2 regions of the Mesorhizobium sp. M2E.F.Ca.ET.209.01.1.1 genome follow, and region 1 is predicted to be linked to the other one. Evidence: predicted binding sites of a transcription regulator. Region 1 holds the regulator's gene; the other holds the start of a gene.
The links. Region 1 encodes LexA, which represses DNA repair genes until DNA is damaged. Its sites were predicted from a motif close to TGTTCNNNNTGTGTTCNG; they were not measured.

Region 1 (5,377 bases):
TTCGATAGCTATTTTGCCGGAATAGGTGGCAGCGGTTTTTTCCTGGGCGACCCGAAGCTGATTGCACCGACTCCGTCTGCGCCAACGGGGGTGCTGTTGGGCGCAAGCATTGCATCGGCCATAGAAAACGCGCGCGAAGGGATCGCCGACCACATCCGGAGCAGCATCGGCGGGTCCGAAGGCGAGATCGCGGCGGCGCTGATCGTCGGCGTGCGCGCCGGCATTCCGGAAGCGATCAACGAGTCGATGCGACGCACCGGCATCTACCACATTATCTCGATCTCCGGTCTGCACATGGCGCTGGTGGCCGGCACGATCATGTTCCTGCTGCGCGGCGCTTTCGCGCTGTTTCCGGATTTCTCGTCGCGCCGCCCGGTGAAGAAATACGCCGCTGCGATCGCGCTTGCCTCGATTGCCGCTTACCTCGTCATCTCCGGCATCGTGGTGGCGGCCGAACGGAGCTTCATCATGCTCGCCGTGATGCTGATCGCGGTGCTCTTTGACCGCGCGGCGCTGACGATGCGCAACCTGGCGATCTCGGCGATTGCCGTCATCCTTGTGTCGCCACATGAAGTGGTCGGCCCGAGCTTCCAGATGTCCTTCGCCGCCACCGCTGCCTTGGTCGGGGCCTATGCCGGCTTTGCCGACTATCGCGCCGGCAAAGCGACCGCGCCGCTGGCAAAGCATTCGTTCCTCGGATACCTGTCGCGAAAACTGGCGGTTGGCGTGGGTGGCGCCGCTGTAACCTCGCTCATTGCGGGCAGCGCGACATTGCTGTTTGCGATCTGGCATTTCCAACGCGTGTCGCCGCTCAGCCTGCTGGCCAACCTCGCGGTGATGCCGATCGTTTCGCTGATCGTCATGCCGTTCGCCGTGTTGAGCGCGCTCGCCATGCCGTTCGGCTTCGACGGTCCCTTCCTCTATGTGATGGGCAAGGGACTGACAGCGATGATTGCCATTTCGGCATGGATTTCCGAGCGCTCGCCGGTCGATGCCGTGGGATTGATCTCGATCCAGTCGGTGCTGCTGGCGACAATCGCGCTGGTCATCGCGACCATGGCCACCACCTGGCTAAGGCTCGCCGCTGTTCCCTTCGCCCTCGCCGCGCTGCTGGCGATCCCGCATGTGCGCACGCCGGATGTGCTGATCTCGGAGGATGCGCATCTGGTGGCGATGCCGATCGGCGGCGGCGAACTTGCCGTCAACCGCGAACGCTCCAACGAGTTCACCACCGACAATTGGAAGCGGGCGCTGAAAGCCGAGGAAATCGTGCCGCCGGAGACGTTTGCCAAAGACGCTCTCGACATCGCCGATCCTGTCGACCTGCCACCAGGATCGCCCTTCTATTGCACCGGTGACCTCTGCATCGGCCGGCACCCTTCCGGCGCGATCGTCGCGCTTGCCGAAAACCGCGACAGCGCCCGGCCTGCCTGCGGCTTTGCCGACCTCATCGTCATCAACGATGCGACGGCCTACAATCCCTGCTGGGATCCGCGTGTGCTTGTCGTCACCAAGCGCCAGCTGGCGCGTGACGGCAGCGCCGCCGTCTTCTTCGATCCACAATCGGCAACGGCCCGCCCAGCCATCCAATATGCCGTCGAAAAGCCATATCGGCCCTGGCACGAGCAGCGCAAATACTCGCGCGAGGCGAGGGGGCTGCCGCCTTATGAAAAGCCCTGAGAGGGCCAAGCCCTCGCAGCCGGATCAGTAGCGCCTGATCAGCCCGACGAGCTTGCCCTGCACCTTGACCCGATCCGGTCCGAAGATCCGGGTCTCGTAGGCCGGGTTGGCAGCCTCCAGCGCGATCGAGGCGCCCTTGCGGCGGAAGCGCTTGAGCGTCGCTTCCTCATCGTCGACCAGCGCCACAACGATCTCACCCGGGCTCGCCGTGCTGGCGTTACGGATGATGACGGTGTCGCCGTCGAAGATCCCGGCCTCGATCATCGAGTCGCCCTTGACCTCCAGCGCATAATGCTCGCCGCCCATGATCATGTCCGGCGGCACCGAGATCGAATGCGTCTGGTGCTGGATGGCGTCGATCGGAACACCGGCGGCGATTCGGCCCATCACCGGAATGGACACGGCCGAAACGGCGTCGTCGTCATTGCTCGGCGTCGGCGTACGCGAAGGCGCTGCCGGCTTGACCTGGCGGCTTAGATTGCCCTGGCCGCCCTGGATGACGCTTGGCGAAAATTTCCTTGCGGCATTCAGGCCGGGCGCGATCGAGTCGGGCAGCCGCAAGACCTCCAACGCGCGCGCCCGGTTTGGCAGCCGGCGAATGAAGCCGCGTTCTTCCAGCGCCGTGATCAGCCGGTGGATGCCGGACTTCGAGGCCAGGTCCAGCGCTTCCTTCATCTCGTCGAAGGATGGAGGAATCCCGCTCTCCTTCAGGCGTTCATGGATGAACATCAGGAGTTCATGTTGTTTGCGCGTCAGCATTGGCGGCCCCCATGGGTTCCGAAACCAGAATCAGAAAAACAAACCCAGAACAAACACTATCTGTTCCAGTTGTGTTCCGCAACCGTTTAAAGTTTAATGAATTTCTTAAGGCTGCCGAAAGAATGTTGCATCCGACGGTGCCCGGCCGCCGGCGGCTGGGCTGTGTCATTGATTCCGCTCGATTTTGCAATTCTCCTTAAGCTGAAATTGAGAGGCGACACCGTCGCTGAGGCACCGAGGGTTTCGCGTCGGCTCATTCATGCATGCACCGTACCGTGAACGAAACGAACCCAAAATGCCAACCTTGGCGACGATTCCGGCCCTCAGCCTTTGCCGTCTATGGACCAGCTAACACAGGACAGAAGGTTCTTGCCGTGCCGCTGACGGTGATGAGACAACTCCTCGGTCGCCTGAGGATGTAGCGGCACGGTTCGAAGCGGAGGCGGTAGCACAATGAGGGGAATTCCCGATCTTGCCGAGGTCGAGGCAATGGATGCCGCGGACCCGCTGCGCGCCCTGCGCGATCGCTTCGTTCTGCCGGAAGGGGTGATTTACCTCGACGGCAATTCGCTCGGCGCTGCTTCAATCAACGTCTTCAGCGAGATCGAGAAGTCAGCGAAGCAGGAATGGGCGCGGGATCTCATCCGCGCATGGAACACCGCCGGCTGGTTCGACATGCCTGTCCAGCTGGGCGACCGGCTCGGGCGTCTGATCGGCGCCGCGCCTGGCCAGACGGTGGTGTGCGACACAACCTCGATCAACATCTACAAGGTCCTGCATGCGGCGCTCGCGATGCGGCCCGAGCGCCCGGTGATCGTTGCCGAGGGCGACAGCTTCCCGACCGACCTCTATATGGCGGAAGGGGTGGCCTCGACGCGGCCCGGCACGGTGCTGCGGCTCGAAGGCGTCGATGCCCCGACGATCGAGGACCTGATCGACGACGATGTTGCCGTCATCCTGGTCAACCACGTCAACTACAAGTCCGGCCGGCTGCGCGACATGGCCGCCCTGACCCGCAAGGCCCATGACGCCGGTGCGCTGATCGTCTGGGACCTCTGCCACACGGCCGGCGCCCTGCCGGTCGATCTCGACGGCTCGAATGCCGATTTCGCGATCGGCTGCACCTACAAATATCTCAATGGCGGGCCGGGCGCGCCGGCCTTCATCTATGCCGCGACCCGCCACCATGGCGACATTAGCCAGCCGCTGAGCGGCTGGTGGGGGCATGCCAGGCCGTTCGCGTTCGAACAGGGTTATGCCGCCGGCTCAGGCATCCGGCGGTTCCTGTGCGGAACGCAGCCGGTGCTGTCGATGCGGGCGCTGAAAGGCGCGCTGGATCTTTGGGACGAAGTCGACCTGACGGCCGTGCGCGAGAAGAGCGTCGCGCTGACGGATCTGTTCATCCGCCTTGTCGAAGCTAGATGCGGCGCGTTGGGTCTCGAGCTGGAAGGCCCGCGCGACGGCGCCGAACGCGGCAGCCAGGTGTCGTTCGCCCATCCGCATGGCTACCAGGTGATGCGCGCCTTGATCGAGCGCGGCGTGATCGGCGATTTCCGAGCGCCGTCGACAGTCCGTTTCGGCTTCACGCCGCTCTATGTCGGCTACCGGGACGTCTGGGACGCCGTCGAGGTGCTGGAAGACATCCTGCGCACCGGCGCCTGGCAAGAGGCCCGCTATGCGGTCAAGGAGGCCGTCACGTGACTTCGAATGGCATGCCGAACAAAGACAACTCGAAATCGATCTGATCGCGGGAGGGGACGGTGCTGGGACACCGCATTGTCGACTGGGATGACGCCTACGCCAACGGCGCGAACATCGCCGGCGGCGACCGCTGGCCGGCTGCCTGGGACGGCCCGGCTCACGCATTTCGCGAAAAGTTGTTGGCGCAGAGCAGGGCGCGGCTCGACATCGTCTATGGCGAGGCGCCGCGCAACCGGTTCGATCTCTTCCTCCCGTCCGCCGTGCCGAGGGGGCTCGTGGTGTTCATCCACGGCGGCTACTGGATGGAGTCGCACAAGAACTCCTGGTCGCATCTGGCCGCCGGCGCTGTCGGTCGCGGCTTTGCCGTCGCCATGCCTTCCTATACGCTGTGCCCGCAGACCAGGATCAGCGGCATCGTCAATGAAATCGCGGCCGCGATCGGCAAGGCGGCGGCCATGGTCGACGGTCCGCTGATACTGAGCGGGCACTCGGCCGGCGGACATCTCGCCAGCCGCATGGTGACCGAGGGCTCGCCGCTGGGGCCCGGCGTGGCGCGGCGCATCCGTCAGGTCGTTTCGATTTCAGGCCTGCACGACCTCCGGCCGCTGATGTTCACCGCCCTGAACGAGACCCTGAATATCGACGAGCGGGAAGCGTTGAGCGAAAGCCCGGCTTTGCTGCGGCCCCGGCAGGGAGCCCGCATCACCTGTTGGGTCGGCGGCGGCGAGCGCTCGGAATTTCTTCGCCAGAGCGCATTGCTCGCCAACATCTGGACTGGGCTCGGTGCCGCCACCGGTTCAGTGGTCGAGCCGGATCGGCATCATTTCAACGTTGTCGATGGTCTCGCCGATCCGGACCATCCCCTGACGCGGATGCTGGTGGACGAATAATGATCGGCGTTGTCGATGTATCAGCGCAGCATAAGCACGCTGCATTCGGCGCCAATCTCCGCGGCCGGCGCGAAGGGCTCGCGCACGATCAGGCCGTTGGCGTCGGCGAGCATCCTGAGCATCGACGAGTCCTGGATGCCGAAGGGGGTCGCGACCAGCGTGCCGGAGTCATCGCGCACCACGGCGCGCACATAGTCCTGCCTGAGATCGTTGGCCTGCATCGCGGCGCCCAGCCGGGCCGTTCGCACGTCCTGCCTGAAATCGCGGCCGCCGAGCCGAGCAAGCAGCGGTTTCAGGAAGAGCTGCGAGCAGACGATGCTTGCCACCGGATTGCCGGGCAGGCCGAT
Region 2 (5,377 bases), on a different contig from region 1:
CCCGATCAGTCACGCCAGTCACGAAAGATGTGCATAGCGTAGCCACTTTGGGGCAGATTGGCAGCTTCGGTGACGGCGAGGAGGGCGCTGTCCCAGTTGCTTTCACAGCTTCGCGCACCCATTTCCCCTCCCGGCTGTTTCCAGCGCCCGGGCTTTGCTCTACCAATTGCAGAGGCTGGGCTTCGCCTGGCGGGAGGGGACCAGCGATGCCGAGTTTCGACAGCCTGTTCAACGCCTTCGTCACCATCCTGGTGACCATCGACCCGCCGGGGCTGGCGCCGCTCTTCCTCGCCGTCACGCGCGGCATGAACCGCGAGGAGCGCCAGCAGGTCTCGGTGCGCGCGTCGGTAATCGGCTTCCTGGTGATGGCGCTGTTTGCGATTGCCGGCGCCTCGATCCTGTCGGTGTTCGGCATCACGCTGCCGGCTTTCCGCGTCGCGGGCGGTTTTCTCTTGTTCTTCATCGCCTTCGAAATGGTGTTCGAGCGCCGCCAGGACCGCAAGGAGAAGATCGGCGACGTCGCGATCACCAAGGACATGATCCACAACATCGCCGCCTTCCCGCTGGCGATCCCGCTGATCGCCGGCCCCGGCGCCATTTCGGCGACCGTGCTGCTGTCGGGACATTTCGAGGGCTTTGCCGCTCAGGCAGCCCTGGTCGGCATCATCTTTCTCTGCCTCGTCATCACCTATCTGGTGTTCGTGCTGTCGGAACGCATCGACCGCATCCTCGGCCAGACCGGCCGCTCGATCCTGACCAGATTGCTGGGCGTGATCCTGGCGGCGCTGGCAGTGCAGTTCGTGGCCGACGGCGTCAGAGCGCTGATGGCCGCTTGAGCGACACCCCTACTGCCTTACTTGGCCCCCGTCTCGATCACTTCGAAATCATGCGTAAGCGTCGCGGTCTTGGCCATCATGGCGCTAGCCGAGCAATATTTCTCGATCGAGAGGTTGATCGCCCGTTTCACCTTGTCGTGCGACAGGGCTCTGCCCTTGACGATGAAATGCATGTGGATGCGGGTGAACACTTTCGGGTCGGTCTCGGCCCGGTCGGCGTCGAGTTCCACGACACAATCCTCGATCGCCTCGCGGCCTTTCTCGAGGATGTGCACGACATCATAGGCCGAGCAGCCGCCGGTGCCGATCAGCACCAGCTCCATCGGGCTCGGTCCCGGCGTCCGGCCTTCCGGTCCATGCGCGGTGCCAAGCACGACCTTATGGCCGCTGCCGGACTCGCCGACAAAAGTGCGTTCCTCAACCCATTTGACGCGTGCTTTCACGATGATCTTCCTTACGGGGTTACTGGCCGAACACCACGGCGTGCATAATTCGCCCCGGCAGCAGCGTGAAGACGCCCGCGCCGATCAAACCGAAGAAATAGAGCGAGATCATCACCTTGCGGTGCTTCGCCACACGGTGGTTGCGCGCATGCCAGACCGCCAGCGGCACGGTGACCAGCACCAGGATCGACAACAGATGGATCGGGCTGAACGGACCGACGAGCCGTATCTGCTGGATCCAGAAGCTCGATATGGCGATGACCAGCATCAGCGCCACCCAGGCATAGCCCAGCACGCGGTGACGCACATTGCCTTTCGGCAGCGCCAGCTGGGCGCCACCGATGGCCAAAGCGGCGAAGGCCGCGAAGGCATGCCATGGAATGGGAGGAGGCGCCGACAGAAGCGGTCCGAGCGACATCGCGCCTTCCCCCTAAACGATCATGTCGAGAGACGCTTAGAACGGGATCTCGTCGTCCAGCTCGCGCGACGAGCCGCCGCCACCGCCGCCCCTGGAACCGCCGCCGCCGCCGCGGCTGAAACCTTCGTTGGGGCCGGACTGGCCGAAATCGGAACCGCGGCTGCTGCTGCCGCCGGTATAGTTGCCGACCTGGCCGCCGCCGCCCTCGCCACGCGCGTCAAGCATCTGCAATTCACCGCGGAATTTCTGCAGCACGATCTCGGTCGTGTAGCGGTCATTGCCGGTCTGGTCCTGCCATTTGCGGGTCTGCAGCTGGCCTTCGACATAGACCTTCATGCCCTTCTTCAAATACTGCTCGGCCACCTTGGCGAGCTGGTCGTTAAAGATCACGACATTGTGCCACTCGGTCTTTTCCTTGCGCTCGCCCGAGTTCTTGTCGCGCCAGCTTTCCGAGGTGGCGACGCGGATGTTGACAACCGGATCGCCGGAATTCAGGCGGCGGATTTCCGGGTCCGCCCCGAGATTGCCGACCAGAATGACCTTGTTGACGCTACCCGCCATCTTACTTCTCCGCGCTCATCCGAAACAAATTTTAAGTCGCTCACCTTACAGCCTTGAGGCCACCCATGCCCGTAAAGGCTGGCTTTTCCCACAAGGTTTTTGTTCTCTTTTCGTTCTAGTCTTGACCGCTACTTCTGTCAAGGATTGTCACCAAGAGGTAGTGTTCTTGCATTGGAAACAAAGGGGACATTCGAATGAACATCATCACCCATAAGGATCGGCCGCGCGAAACGTGGCGGGCCGGAGTGGAAACCCGCATGCACATTGCTGCCGCCAATGGCGGGGCCGAGCTCTGCATATTCGAGCAGTGGGTGGAACCGGGAACCGGCGCGCCAACGCATTCGCATACGGTCGAGGAAGTGCTGACGGTGATTGCCGGCGAAGCCGAAATGTGGATCGACGACCGACGGGCCGTACTCGCCGCGGCACAGTCGCTGATCATTCCCGCGCACCGCAGACATGGCTTTCGAAACGTTGGTTCCGGCACGCTTCACATCCATGCCGTGCTCGCGTCGCCGATCTTCGAGGCAAGCTTCGACGGAGCCGCGGAGCCGGTGAAACGCTGGACGCCTTAAAATGGCGCTTGCCAAATCAATAAGTATCGACTTATGCTTTCCTCATGATCGAAGCAGAGATTTTCCGAGCGCTCGCCGACCCCACCCGTCGCGCTGTCTACGAACGCCTGACGGCCAGCGAGATGAGCGTGAGCGAGCTGCGCGCCGGCATGAGCGTGTCGCAGCCGGCGGTCTCGCAGCACCTTGCCGTGCTGCGCGGCGCCGGCCTGGTGCTCGAGCGGCGTGCCGGCCGCAACGCCTATTACCGCGCCGATCCGCAAGGGCTCGATCCGCTGCTCGGCTGGGTCGAACGCTACCGCGCCTTCTGGCCGGAGCGCATCGAGAAGTTGAAGACGGTTCTGAAGGGAATGGACCAATGACCAAGGCAGAGAACCCGACAGCGGCCGAGGCGCCGCTCAGCTTCGAATGCGATCTTTCCGATCCGCCGGAGAAAGTATGGCGGGCGCTGACCGAGCCGGAGCTCCTCGCCGCCTGGATGATGCCGAACGACATCAAGGCGGAAGGCGGCAGCCGCTTCGCCTTTGCCGGACCGAATGCGCCGATAGAATGCGAAGTGCTCGAGGCCGAGCCCGGCAAGCTGCTGCGTTATTCCTGGCGCGAGTGGCCCGGCGCGAAGGACGCGGACCAGCTCCCTGCCTTTGACAGCATCGTCACCTTCACGCTCGCCCGCACCGCCTCCGGAGGCACGCATCTCCGCATCGTCCATGACGGTTTCATGCCGGTGGCGGAGCCTGTTCTGGCCATTGCCGGCGCCGGCTGCGGGCTCTCGCTTCATGCGCGCAAGAACCCAATCGCCGCCAATGCGCCTTCAATGATGTTGCGCGCGGCCTGAAAAGAGGACATCCGTCATGAGCATTGCCAATCTCGTGCCGATGGTGATCGAGCAATCGAGCCGCGGGGAACGTTCCTTCGATATCTTTTCGCGGTTGCTGCGCGAGCGCATCGTCTTCATCAACGGCGAGATCAACGACACCGTGTCGGCGCTGGTCTGCGCGCAGTTGCTGTCGCTGGAGTCCGACCATCCCGACAAGGAGATATCGCTCTACATCAACTCGCCCGGCGGCATGGTGACCAGCGGCTTCGCCATCTACGACACGATGCAATACATCTCCTGTCCGGTGTCGACGGTCTGCATGGGCTTCGCCGCCTCTATGGGCTCGTTTCTCCTGATGGCCGGCACGCCGGGACGGCGCATCGCCCTGCCCAACACCAGGATCGTGCTGCACCAGCCGCTAGGCGGTTTCCAGGGCCAGGCCTCCGACATCCAGCGCCATGCCGAGGACATCGTGCGCACCAAGCAGCATATGACGGAGCTCTACGCCAGGCATTGCGGGCGCACCTACGAAGAGGTCGAGCGCACGCTCGACCGCGACTATTTCATGAGCGCCGCGGAAGCCAAGGAATGGGGCCTCGTCGACCACGTCTACGACACGCGCAAGAAAGCGGCCTGACATCGCGGGGCGGACGCGCGGCAGCAATTTGATCGCTGCGCGTCTGGCATCGCTCCAGTTGCGTCAATATAGTCCGCGCATGATCAGGTCCGTTCAGCCCAGACATTTATGCGCCACCCTCGCCGCTCTTGCCGCCGCGCTGATAGCCGGCACAGCGCTTGCCGATGACAGCTCGACGCAAAAACTGCCCGGCGTCAGCGACAACTACCGCATCGCCAAGCCGGCGCCGCAGCCCGAGCCGGATGACGCGCAGCCCGCCAGCAGCGACGGCTCGTTCAAGATCGGCAACACCGATGTCAGGATCGGCGGCAGCATCACCGTTGACATGGCGACGGGCGGCACCAGGATTCCGAACCACTGAGCGTTCTCGACCCCTGCCCGTAAGGCTGAACCCACCCCCCAAAATATAAGCCCCATCCCTGCTGAGCAGACGGATGGGGCTTCATGGATCCAAAAATCCAACTTTAGCCGGGAGTGGACTGCCGGCGTTCTGTTTCGGATGCAACGCGGCGTTCGGCCGACGATCCGACTATGGTCTCTGATTGTAGGGAATCGGCAAGTCACGGTTTGTCGGGCTGGCGTTTCAAGTCTGCCCTGGCACTTATGCCCGCCGCGGCTCCATCTCCGTGTGGAGCCTCAAGGGACTGTCCGGTGGCGTCATGCTCCGCTCCTGGGTCCGTTGCGACAATGTCGTTCGAAGCGCTAATCGCTATCACCTGCGGCGTCTCGCAGGTCGCCAGTTGGGCGGCGAGGCCATCGAAAGACGGCCGGCTTCGTTGACGCCTTTGAGACTGCCCCCGTGAGTCGCCGGCGTCAACCGTTGAATAGCCGGTTACCGAAAAATGTGATCACCGGGAGGTTACGTACGGGTAAGTCGAGTGGCTCCGTGAATCAACGACGCAGGCATCGGCGGCACCTGTCTTCGCGACGCTTTGCGCGATTGTTTCCACAACGCTTTGTCAGGAGCATGTTCGGTCTTTGTTCTTTCCGCTTGCTCGCTCGCGGGAAAGGCGGTTAAACCCAGGATTGGCTTCTTCCGTCGAGATTGTGGTGTCTCTCGACGTGGCGGCAAAAATACCTACATAGGGGATGG

Region 2: the regulator LexA is predicted to act here: its motif matches at 2,359-2,376, upstream of EN852_RS09905 (single-stranded DNA-binding protein).

Annotation. Positions count from the first base shown of each region.
Region 1 covers NZ_SADP02000034.1:10,800-16,176, reverse strand. The annotation lists gene EN852_RS33260 (ComEC/Rec2 family competence protein) at 1-1,680, shown strand, start outside; gene lexA (transcriptional repressor LexA) at 1,705-2,439, opposite strand; gene kynU (kynureninase) at 2,893-4,140, shown strand; gene EN852_RS33245 (alpha/beta hydrolase) at 4,200-5,030, shown strand; gene glp (gephyrin-like molybdotransferase Glp) at 5,051-5,377, opposite strand, start outside.
Region 2 covers NZ_SADP02000004.1:167,200-172,576, forward strand. The annotation lists gene EN852_RS09890 (MarC family protein) at 207-836, shown strand; gene EN852_RS09895 (OsmC family protein) at 854-1,279, opposite strand; gene EN852_RS09900 (DUF2306 domain-containing protein) at 1,299-1,697, opposite strand; gene EN852_RS09905 (single-stranded DNA-binding protein) at 1,734-2,258, opposite strand; gene EN852_RS09910 (cupin domain-containing protein) at 2,453-2,833, shown strand; gene EN852_RS09915 (metalloregulator ArsR/SmtB family transcription factor) at 2,878-3,192, shown strand; gene EN852_RS09920 (SRPBCC domain-containing protein) at 3,189-3,665, shown strand; gene EN852_RS09925 (ATP-dependent Clp protease proteolytic subunit) at 3,682-4,284, shown strand; gene EN852_RS09930 (hypothetical protein) at 4,364-4,645, shown strand.